Regions from separate parts of the Neobacillus sp. DFD-2R genome, predicted to be linked through region 1. Evidence: riboswitches for the same ligand, from Rfam matches in the RefSeq annotation. Region 1 holds a riboswitch; the other holds the start of a gene.
What was found. Region 1 has a riboswitch for cobalamin ahead of AC3ANV_RS18315 (DUF4430 domain-containing protein). Riboswitches for the same ligand answer to the same signal wherever they lie in the genome.
Positions count from the first base shown of each region.

Region 2: it holds a riboswitch for cobalamin, as region 1 does, so the genes downstream of both, AC3ANV_RS25435 (ribonucleoside-diphosphate reductase subunit alpha) here and AC3ANV_RS18315 (DUF4430 domain-containing protein) in region 1, are expected to answer to the same signal.

Region 1 is NZ_CM173228.1:3,661,485-3,666,251, forward strand. Features, by position in the region: gene AC3ANV_RS18310 (DUF4430 domain-containing protein) at 1-307, opposite strand, end outside; gene AC3ANV_RS18315 (DUF4430 domain-containing protein) at 379-2,196, opposite strand; cobalamin riboswitch at 2,293-2,484, opposite strand; gene AC3ANV_RS18320 (bifunctional adenosylcobinamide kinase/adenosylcobinamide-phosphate guanylyltransferase) at 2,534-2,986, opposite strand; gene AC3ANV_RS18325 (histidine phosphatase family protein) at 2,938-3,549, opposite strand; gene cobS (adenosylcobinamide-GDP ribazoletransferase) at 3,507-4,286, opposite strand; gene AC3ANV_RS18335 (bifunctional adenosylcobinamide kinase/adenosylcobinamide-phosphate guanylyltransferase) at 4,318-4,767, opposite strand, start outside.
Region 2 is NZ_CM173228.1:5,067,555-5,072,321, reverse strand. Features, by position in the region: gene AC3ANV_RS25440 (M20/M25/M40 family metallo-hydrolase) at 1-873, shown strand, start outside; cobalamin riboswitch at 992-1,191, shown strand; gene AC3ANV_RS25435 (ribonucleoside-diphosphate reductase subunit alpha) at 1,334-3,619, shown strand; gene AC3ANV_RS25430 (ribonucleotide-diphosphate reductase subunit beta) at 3,641-4,690, shown strand; gene AC3ANV_RS25425 (flavodoxin domain-containing protein) at 4,693-4,767, shown strand, end outside.

The DNA of each region.
Region 1 (4,767 bases):
TTGAATTTGTTTGATTGTTAGTAGAATTCACCACAGCCTTTTTCATATCTTGCGTGTTTGTTGTTTGTGCCTGTGATATAACCTTATCCTTCACTTCTGTTGAAGAAGTTGTTGTTTCTTTTGGCTGATCCTGCTTCATTTTCTGATCTGTTTTAGGGCCCGATTCCTGACCTGCAGCTGCATGAGTCGATTCTGATTTTTTCTCTTGCATTCCCATTGAAGTATTTGTAGATGTACCACAGCCCATCAAACTAAAAATCAGCATCAATGAAAATAAAAGGGCAGTTACTTTTAAAAATCGTTGCATGGCTTTTCCCTCCCATGTTGTCTTAAAACCAATTCCCTCTTGCCACATGAACAAGAGGGAATGGATTTGATTTAGGCGTTCCTTTTCTTTTCTCTCAGATAAAATAAATAACCAATCATCATGAGGAAAAGTCCTAAAATAAACAGGTTATACGAATTGCTTGCCGTATTCGGCAGCGGATGACCCTTGGCACTTTCAGGATTACTCTCCGTTACAGGAGATTGGGTTACAGGCTTTTCAATTGTTGTTGGTGTTTCTTTTTCAGGTGCCTGGGCAGCTAAAGGCAAGTGATAGAGTGAGCCTTTTCCATTTGAAAACAGCTGGTAGGCCGCTAAACCTTGAATACCCTGAGCAGTTGAAAAGACATCACTTACATCTCCTCCCTGCCAGTCAAAGCCTCCGTCAGCATTTTGGAAGGATAGCAAATATTGTACTAAGCTGCTATTATCCTTGGCAAAAGGAGAACCATTGGCATCAATGCCTAAAGAAGATAAGGCAATGACCGCTTGCGCCGCAGTGGAACTGTTATCGATTTTAGCGTTTTGGTATTGTGTGGATACATATTGAACAGCTGTATCGACCTTTTCCTTTACTCCTGTTTGGTTTTTATATGGGGCAAGTGCTGTTAAGATCATTGCGGTCGTATCAATGTCACTTTTTGAGCTTTCATCCCAAGCCCAGCCGCCATCAGGATTTTGTTTCCCTGCCAATTCAGAAACAAGCTTTTCCTTTGTCCAAGCGGCGGAATCAGGGATGTTAAAATTTGCACTATCTAAAGCAATCAGAGCATAAGCTACACCATTTAATCCTTGCTTGGTCACATTACCATTATAGATGGATTCAACAAGATTATAGCCGCTAATATTTGTTGGATCTCCTCCGGCAGCTAAAATACCCAGAACATATCTTTCCGTATCGGTAATTCTTGAAAATTTACCTTGTTTTTCTTTCACCAGATTTTTCACATTTTCAAGATAGCTTGAAGGGATTGATTTACCGGCTTGTTTTAAAGCAACAGCCTCCCATTCGCTTACCTGGTTCTTAAGGACATATTGACTGGCAGAATCTACCGCCTTTTGGAGGGCAGCTTTTGAAACAGTTGAATTTGATGGTGATATAGTTCCATTGTCAGTGGTACCGGGTGAAGTTTGCCAGGATTCAAGTTGAAAACTAATTTGGTCTCCAGGCTGGAGCTGATAGCTGCCAGCTCCTACTGAAGCCATTTTCCCATTTACATAAAAGGCCCAATAATTTGTTCCTTCCGCTGTAATGCCATTAATCGAGGTAATCATTTTGCCGTATTGGGTGTCAGTCAAGCCAACCTTGTCCGGACCAAGGCCTACTTGTAAAAACTGAAGCGCTGTTGGCTGCCCAATGATTTCAACTCCTGATAAATCGTTCGTTGTCTTTTTTGCGCCATCCACTACCTTGAGCGAAACGGTATTTTGTGGCGGTTTGGTCCAATCGATATAGCGGAAGCTTAATTTGTCTCCGTCCTGTACAATATATGAATCGGCACCTACCTGTGCAGCGACCCCGTTAATGTAGAATGCCCAGTAATGAGTACCTTCTGCCTTAACGCCTTCTATCGAAGTTATCATTTTACCGTAAGTACCGGTGGTATACTCTACATTCTTATCACCTGCAGCATTAACTAAGACATCAAATGCTGTATCTTTATCTCCATATTGTACAGACTTTTCCGACATCAATGGATTATTTTCATCCCTGATAACAGAAATCGTTCCTTGCTTACTTTGTACGGCAGCAAATGCAGATGGTTGGAAACCGCTCGCCATTAAAGTAAAAACGAGAATCAGTGCCATCCACAATTTTTTGCTTTTGACTATCATGTTTGTTCTCCCCTTTTTTCTCTGAAAAATTTGCATAAAAAAATCCTCCTATAAGGAGGAGGTGTTATGTAGGTTAAGATTCGAACGTACGAAAACGCTCCGGTTGCTTAACACTCTCCTATCCGCGTAGGTTTGGTGTGCAAAGAACAGGCAGGTTTCCTGGCTCATGATCATGGCTCCCTATGTCTTCCCATCGATTAGACAGTGACATTTTATAGGTTGCTCCCATTTACAGTGGCGGGACCGCGTTGGCTTGTACCAAACTTCCCTATTAAGCTAAGAGTCTTCTATAAAGACTCCAGCACCTATTTGCAATCTATTTTTTTATGATATTACTATTATTATATAAACAGGAAATTTTGTATATACTTTTTCAATCAGTAGGTAGAATGTCCTTAATCGTTTGATTGATTCCATACCATATTAGGTCTACTTTTTCTGCTTTTGCAGCACTATCCTGATAGGCCCATCCGGTAACATCCCGCCACAATCTATTAGCTTTATCCATTGGAACAATCCCTTTTGTAATATCCGTTCCAATTACCACTACATTTCTCATTACTTTTTCTTTTTCCCAACTAAGCCAATTATCCAGGCAGTTATTCCAGATACCGCGGCATTTGTCCGAATTAAATTCCTCCGTTAAACCTTTCAACCATAATTCTACTCCTTCAAGGATGATCAATTTTTGGTCCATTTTTTTAAAATTAGTTGGGAGGGGACAGTTATCATAAGCTGATAGCCAACAGTAATCCTTTGTCCCCGTGTATGTGTTCTTTACCCATGCTCTTTTCCCGTTAAAGGCACCTCCAATAATAAAGTGCACCGTTTACCCCTCCTTAACGCTTCTTTATCAAATATAAGTTCAATCCCTTGATCCTGAGGGGTCGGCCAGCTCCAAAAATCTTTCTGTTCCGGTGCAAATTCCGATAATAAATATCTGATTACCCCGCCATGTGTCATTACCGCACAACGCTGAAGACTATGAGAAAGAATTTCCTGAATTACTCTTTGCCATCCGGCTTGTACTCTTTTTGTGAATTGGTGAAAAGCTTCTCCCTTTGGAGGGCAAATATGAAAAGGATCTGATAACCAGCGTTGATATAGAAGATCATTTTTTAGCTCGTCATATGTTTTTCCTTCCCATTTACCGAAATGCAATTCTCTTAATTCTTCTAAAAGGAATGGGTTAGTATTTGGGAATAGGAGTTGGACTGTAGAAATACATCTTTGTAAATCACTTGAAAAATAGCATTCGTACCTCCTAGTTATGAAAAGCTCTTTTGTTTCAGGACATAGGGGAGAATCATTCCACCCTAAATATGCTTTTCGTTTATTTTCTACTGTTAAGCCATGGCGAAATAATGCAATAACCACACGGTCATCCATAGAATTAACTCAGTCCCTTCTACTGTAGCTCCTAAGACGTCTCCGGTTATTCCGCCAAACCATTTCACGGCTTTACGACGGCAAAAAAGCAAACAACCGGCAGCAACGATAATCAATGTTCCCCCTAGTAACATAGCTTTATTTAATAGAATTAGAAAACCAACGATGTACACTGAATAGACCCATAATACTCTTGGAGATGCCGTACGTTGAAACAATGAACCGAGCCCTTCATTTTTAGCTGACTTAACGGTTAACAGTAAGACGCCCATCACACTTTTACTCAAATATGGAATCGCTGCAATAAAGATGTAGGATAAAGCTGCAACCTTCTGTGTGCTTTCAAATATAAAAAGAAATCGACAGCTTAATAAAACGATGATGGATAGAACGCCAAACGCTCCTGTTCGGGGATCCTTCATAATTTCAAGTCGTTTTTCTTGATCCCGATACGAAAAGTAAGCATCACTTGAATCCATCCACCCATCCAGATGGATTCCACCGGTTAGAAGAATCGGAGCCAGCCATAGAATAAAAGAAACAGCAAGATGGGATAAAGGAGTCCAATCACGTAGAATATAAAATAAGGCTGAATAGATAATCCCTTGAAATAATCCCAATAGCGGAAAGGTTTGAACTGCCTTTCGAAGATGATCCTTATCCATCGGTATCTCTAACGCAATTGGGATTACCGTAAAAAATTGCAAATTAATCAGGAAACCTTTGATGAACTTCATTATTTTGAACTCCATTGCTTTATCAATTCCTTCATCGAATTACTCCCTTCATGATGATCGGAATTCCGGATTCTACTAAAAATGCCAGGTCCGCTTCTTTCACCAATTTTTGATGGATTTGTCCTAATAATCTTCCGTAAGTAAAAACCAGATGATTTCCATGTAATGGCTCGAGTAAAACTTCGTTACTTACAACAATCATAACCCCAACCCGATTTTTTATCTCGGATATACCTGTCACAATACCATCTCTAATTTTTTCTAAAAAAGGCTGATCCCATTCATGTTCAGAAGAAAACAGTTCATTATTTAATAGCGTTGTGACACAATCAAGCAGAAGAATATCCCGGTTGTTAAATGTACCGGCAAGCTCCTCTATTTGTGCCGGCTTCTCTACGGTTTTCCAATGGTACACCCCTGCTTCCCGATCACGCTTGTGTTTATTAATTCGTTCCTGCATCTCACCATCGGATGAAACGCC
Region 2 (4,767 bases), 1.4 Mb from region 1:
ATCGCTTCTTTTTTGACCCGGAGAATGGAGTGGAATTCAAGTTTCCAAGAAACGGTGTTAGGGGAGACAACCCCGCTCCCGGTAACCCTTCAGCAAAAAGATTTAAAAGTAGGATACTCTGCACAAACACCATACCGTTCTGCTGCTCTTTATAATGTGTTTTTAATGAAGAGGAGCGCAGCGGAAATTATGGAGATTTTTGAAAAAAACGCTGCAGATGCCGTTCGGAAATGCAATCTGGAATATAAGAAGGTCTGTGACGAGCAGTCCGTGAAACCGGTTGGCGAAGTAAAAGTAGTGCAATATGATGAGTTATTAGCGTACGCAAGAAAAAAGTTGGGCAAAGAATTTATCGAAGGGACCAAAAGAGCAATTCAGGCAAACAACGAATGGGATGACCGTGAAAAATCGTTACGGCTTGCCGATGCTCTCATGATTCAATGCCAAGAGCTTGCCCCATCAATCGTCTTGCTTTTTGCACCGCCATATTATCCGCCGGTCAATTCATCTGATGATAAACTTGTTTCACAATGTGTGGATTATTTAAAACAGCAGGGCCTTCATGAATTTGGCTTGCCGATACAACAAATTCATTATTTCAATGGAATCTGTGACTTAAGCTATGTGAATTACCAAGAGGATGGAGAAGGCTGGACGGTATTCAAAGCGAATACTCCTGTTTGGGGTGAAAGCTATAGTATTCCGTTCGATGCGATGAAAAAATTGAAGGCACCTGTTTTAAATGTCGGGCCATTTGGCAAGGATGCCCACAAGCGAACCGAACGCCTTCATATTAAAAGTGCCTTTGAGGAAGTCCCGTCTTTGGTTGAGGGAATGATTAAGATGATAATAGGTAAGACGGTCAAAAACTGATTCGGTATAACGAGTCAGTTTTTTTAGGGGTAAAAATACTTGAAAAAATATAATGGTTACTTTACTATTTAATAGTACTAGATATTGTTTTTAATCAAATAGAATACAACTATATATTGTGTTTGCCTTGAGTTAGGATGCCATTAGGCTTAAAAGGGAATCCGGTGAGAACCCGGAACTGCCCCCGCAACTGTAAATGCAGACGAAATGAGCAAGACCACTATATAAGGAAGCTTATGAGAATAGGTACTTATACGGGAAGGGCTCAGAGTAGGATGATGCATAAGTCAGGAGACCTGTCATAACTTGAGATGTTTCACTTCTTCGGGGATTGGGAAGATGAACGATGGCAATTAAGGAATTGATGGGTTTTCCCATACCTTATACTGTTATCGTTTTATCCGCTCAAGTTCTATTGGGCGGATTTTTTTTTTTTGTTAAAAAAGGGAGGAATTTTTGCATGAAAACCCAAATTCAATCAGAACTATATGATGTCTTAGAAGCTATCTATCAATCTACGGAACAATTTAAACTCGATGCGGATGAGCTGATACGAAAAATAAGAGCCCTGAATTCAGATAGTGATCCTAACCAACAGGCATTATTGTATGCATTAAACCAAATTGCCATGGATCAGCCTGACTGGACGTTTGTCGCTGCCCGTTTGTATCTCAATGAGTTATATACCGAGGCTGCCGGAAACAGAGGCTATTCCCGGTCCTTAAACTATGGTGATTTCAATGAACTGATTCAATCCTTAACAGCAAAAGGGATCTACTCAACCAATCTACAAGATTCCTACACCACTGAAGAAATTACCCTGCTTGGGAAAGAAATCAACCAAGAGCGGGATTACTTATTTAATTACATCGGGTTATTCTTACTCGCCGATAGGTATCTAGCAAAGGACCATGACGGGAATTTATATGAGCTTCCTCAAGAACGATTTATGATCATAGCGATGACAATGATGCAAAATGAACAGCCGTCAAAACGCGTCAAGCTTGTAAAAGAAGCTTATTGGGCATTAAGTAATCTTTATATGACGGTCGCCACTCCAACATTATCAAATGCAGGAAAAAGCTTTGGCCAGTTATCGTCCTGCTTTATTGATACCGTTGATGATTCACTTGATGGCATATATTTAAATAATTGGGATATTGCCAGATTAAGTAAGGATGGCGGGGGGATTGGCATTTATTTTGGAAAAGTCCGCGCCCTTGGGTCTGATATTAAAAAATTTAAAGGAAATTCTTCGGGAGTTGTCCCTTGGATACGGTTAATTAATGATACAGCCGTCAGTGTCGACCAGCTTGGACAGCGGCAAGGAGCCGTCGCAGTATACCTCGATATTTTTCACAAGGATATCATGAACGGCTTCCTCGATTTAAAAACCAATAATGGGGACGAGCGCCGCAAAGCACACGATATTTTCACAGGTGTCGCAATTCCCGATCTTTTTATGAAAAAGCTTCAGGAAGTCGATGCTGACGGAAGAAGTATTGGCGAGTGGCACACGTTTTGCCCCCATCAGGTAAAACAGATCATGGGCTGGAAAGATGACCAAGGCAATCCGCTTGGCTTAGAGGATTTTTACGATGAAAAAGGACAGTTATATTTTACAGAAAAATACGAAGAAGCAGTCCGTAACCCGCTTCTGCCGCGAAAGACCTACAGGGCGATGGATATTATGGCACGAATCATGGTGGCACAGTTAGAAACAGGGACGCCTTATATGTTCTATCGGGACGAAGTAAACCGGCAAAATCCGAATAAGCATTTGTTAGCGGAAGGTCGAACGGCCGTTTATTGCAGTAATTTATGTACAGAAATTGCCCAAAATATGTCGGCGACGACGATCATCAAGGAGTATGAAGATGCCGACGGAAACATCGTCATCGTTCGTAAACCGGGTAATTTCGTCGTTTGTAATCTTTCTTCAATTAATCTGGCAAAAGCAGTGCCTGCTAATGTGTTAGAACGCGTGATTCGGATTCAGGTAAGAATGCTCGATAATGTGATTGATTTAAATACGATTTCTGTGGGACAGGCCCAAATAACAAATAAAAAATTTCGGGCCATCGGACTTGGAACGTATGGCTGGCACCATCTTCTTGCGCTTCAAAAAATTCACTGGGAGTCTGAGGAAGCGGTAAGCTTTGCAGATGAGCTTTATGAAGAAATTGCGTATCACACCATCAGAGCTTCAATGGAACTGGCTAAGGAAAAAGGTTCTTATCTCCATTTCAAAGGGTCGGAATGGGAAACAGGTGTGTATTTTGAGCGGAAAAAATACCTTTCTAACCGTTGGATCAGTTTGAAAGAAGAGGTAGGGAACCACGGAATGCGTAACGGTTGGCTAATGGCGATAGCCCCAAACTCATCGACGGCTAAGATTGGCGGTTCAACAGATGGAATTGATCCAATTTATTCGGTGGAATATGCAGAGGAAAAGAAAAACTTTAAGTTTAAGGTAACTGCTCCTGATTTGGATCATGTGACGTACCCATATTACCGACGGTCGCGCCATGAACTGGACCAGCAATGGAGCATTCGGCAAAACGCGGCACGGCAGCGCCATATTGACCAGTCGATCAGTTTTAACCTGTATGTCCGCCATACGATTAAAGCAAAGGAATTGCTAAATCTTCATCTTGAAGCATGGAGACAGGGGATGAAAACGACTTACTATGTCAGGAGCACATCCCAAGAAGAAATTAACGAATGCGAAGCTTGCCATAGCTAAATTTTAGGGAGGAACCATTTTATGAATAAAAACGCAACGCTAGTAAAAATAAAACTTCTTAACCCGGAATTCCCAAATAAATCAACAGGTGTCATTAACGGAGAATCCTCCGGGCTGTTGAATTGGAATGATATTGCCTATCCACAGATGTATGACCTTTATCAAACACTGTTATCAAATTTTTGGAAGGCACAGGAGATTAATATGCAGGATGATCTCAAGCAATGGGAGTATCTTAGTCCGGTTGAGCAAGATGTTTTCCTGCGCTTGAATACCCAATTGGCCTCTCTTGATAGTCTGCAAACACCAACGATGACTCAGGTGATGGATTATGTGACGGATTCAAGCTTTAAGGCGATATTTGCGGTCATTGCACAACAGGAAGCGGTTCACAATGAATCCTATTCGTATATTTTGAGTTCACTCGTACCATTGGATGAACAGAAGAAACGATTCGACCAAGCGAAAAATGACCCGATCGTCCGGAAACGGAATCAACTCATTTTAGACGCCTATGAAGGTTTCAGGAGGAATCCAACACCGTTAAATCTATTTAAATTAGCAGTGAATTCGATCAATCTTGAGGGGATTTATTTTTATGCCGGGTTTGCCTTTTTCTATCATCTTGCCCGCCAGCAAAAAATGCTGAAGACGAGCACGATGATCAGTTATATCCAGCGCGATGAGATGCAGCATGCGTACTTCATTGCCCAGTTTATTCGGATTTTGTTAACAGAAAACTCTGAGCTTAATACAGAGGAAAACATTGACTATATCTATCGGACGATTAGTCAGGCGGTGGATCTTGAAAAAGAGTGGGCTCATTTTATTTTAAAAGATATTAAAGGAATTGACTTGGAAGAATTCGATGGGTATGTAGAATATCTGGCCAACAAACGCTTTCGGCAGCTTGGTTTGAAAAATTTGTTCCCTGTCGATCGGGAAAACCCGATGCCATGGATTCATGTGTTTAGCGATGAAATGCTGAACGGAACCAAGTCGGATTTCTTCGAGCAAAAATCGCGAACTTATTCAAAGGTAACTCAGTCAAATGGGTTCGATGAGCTATAGCGATGAAAATTGCTCTCGTCTACTCATCGATAACGGGGAATACGGAGGAACTTATCTATATCCTAAAAGAATTGTTG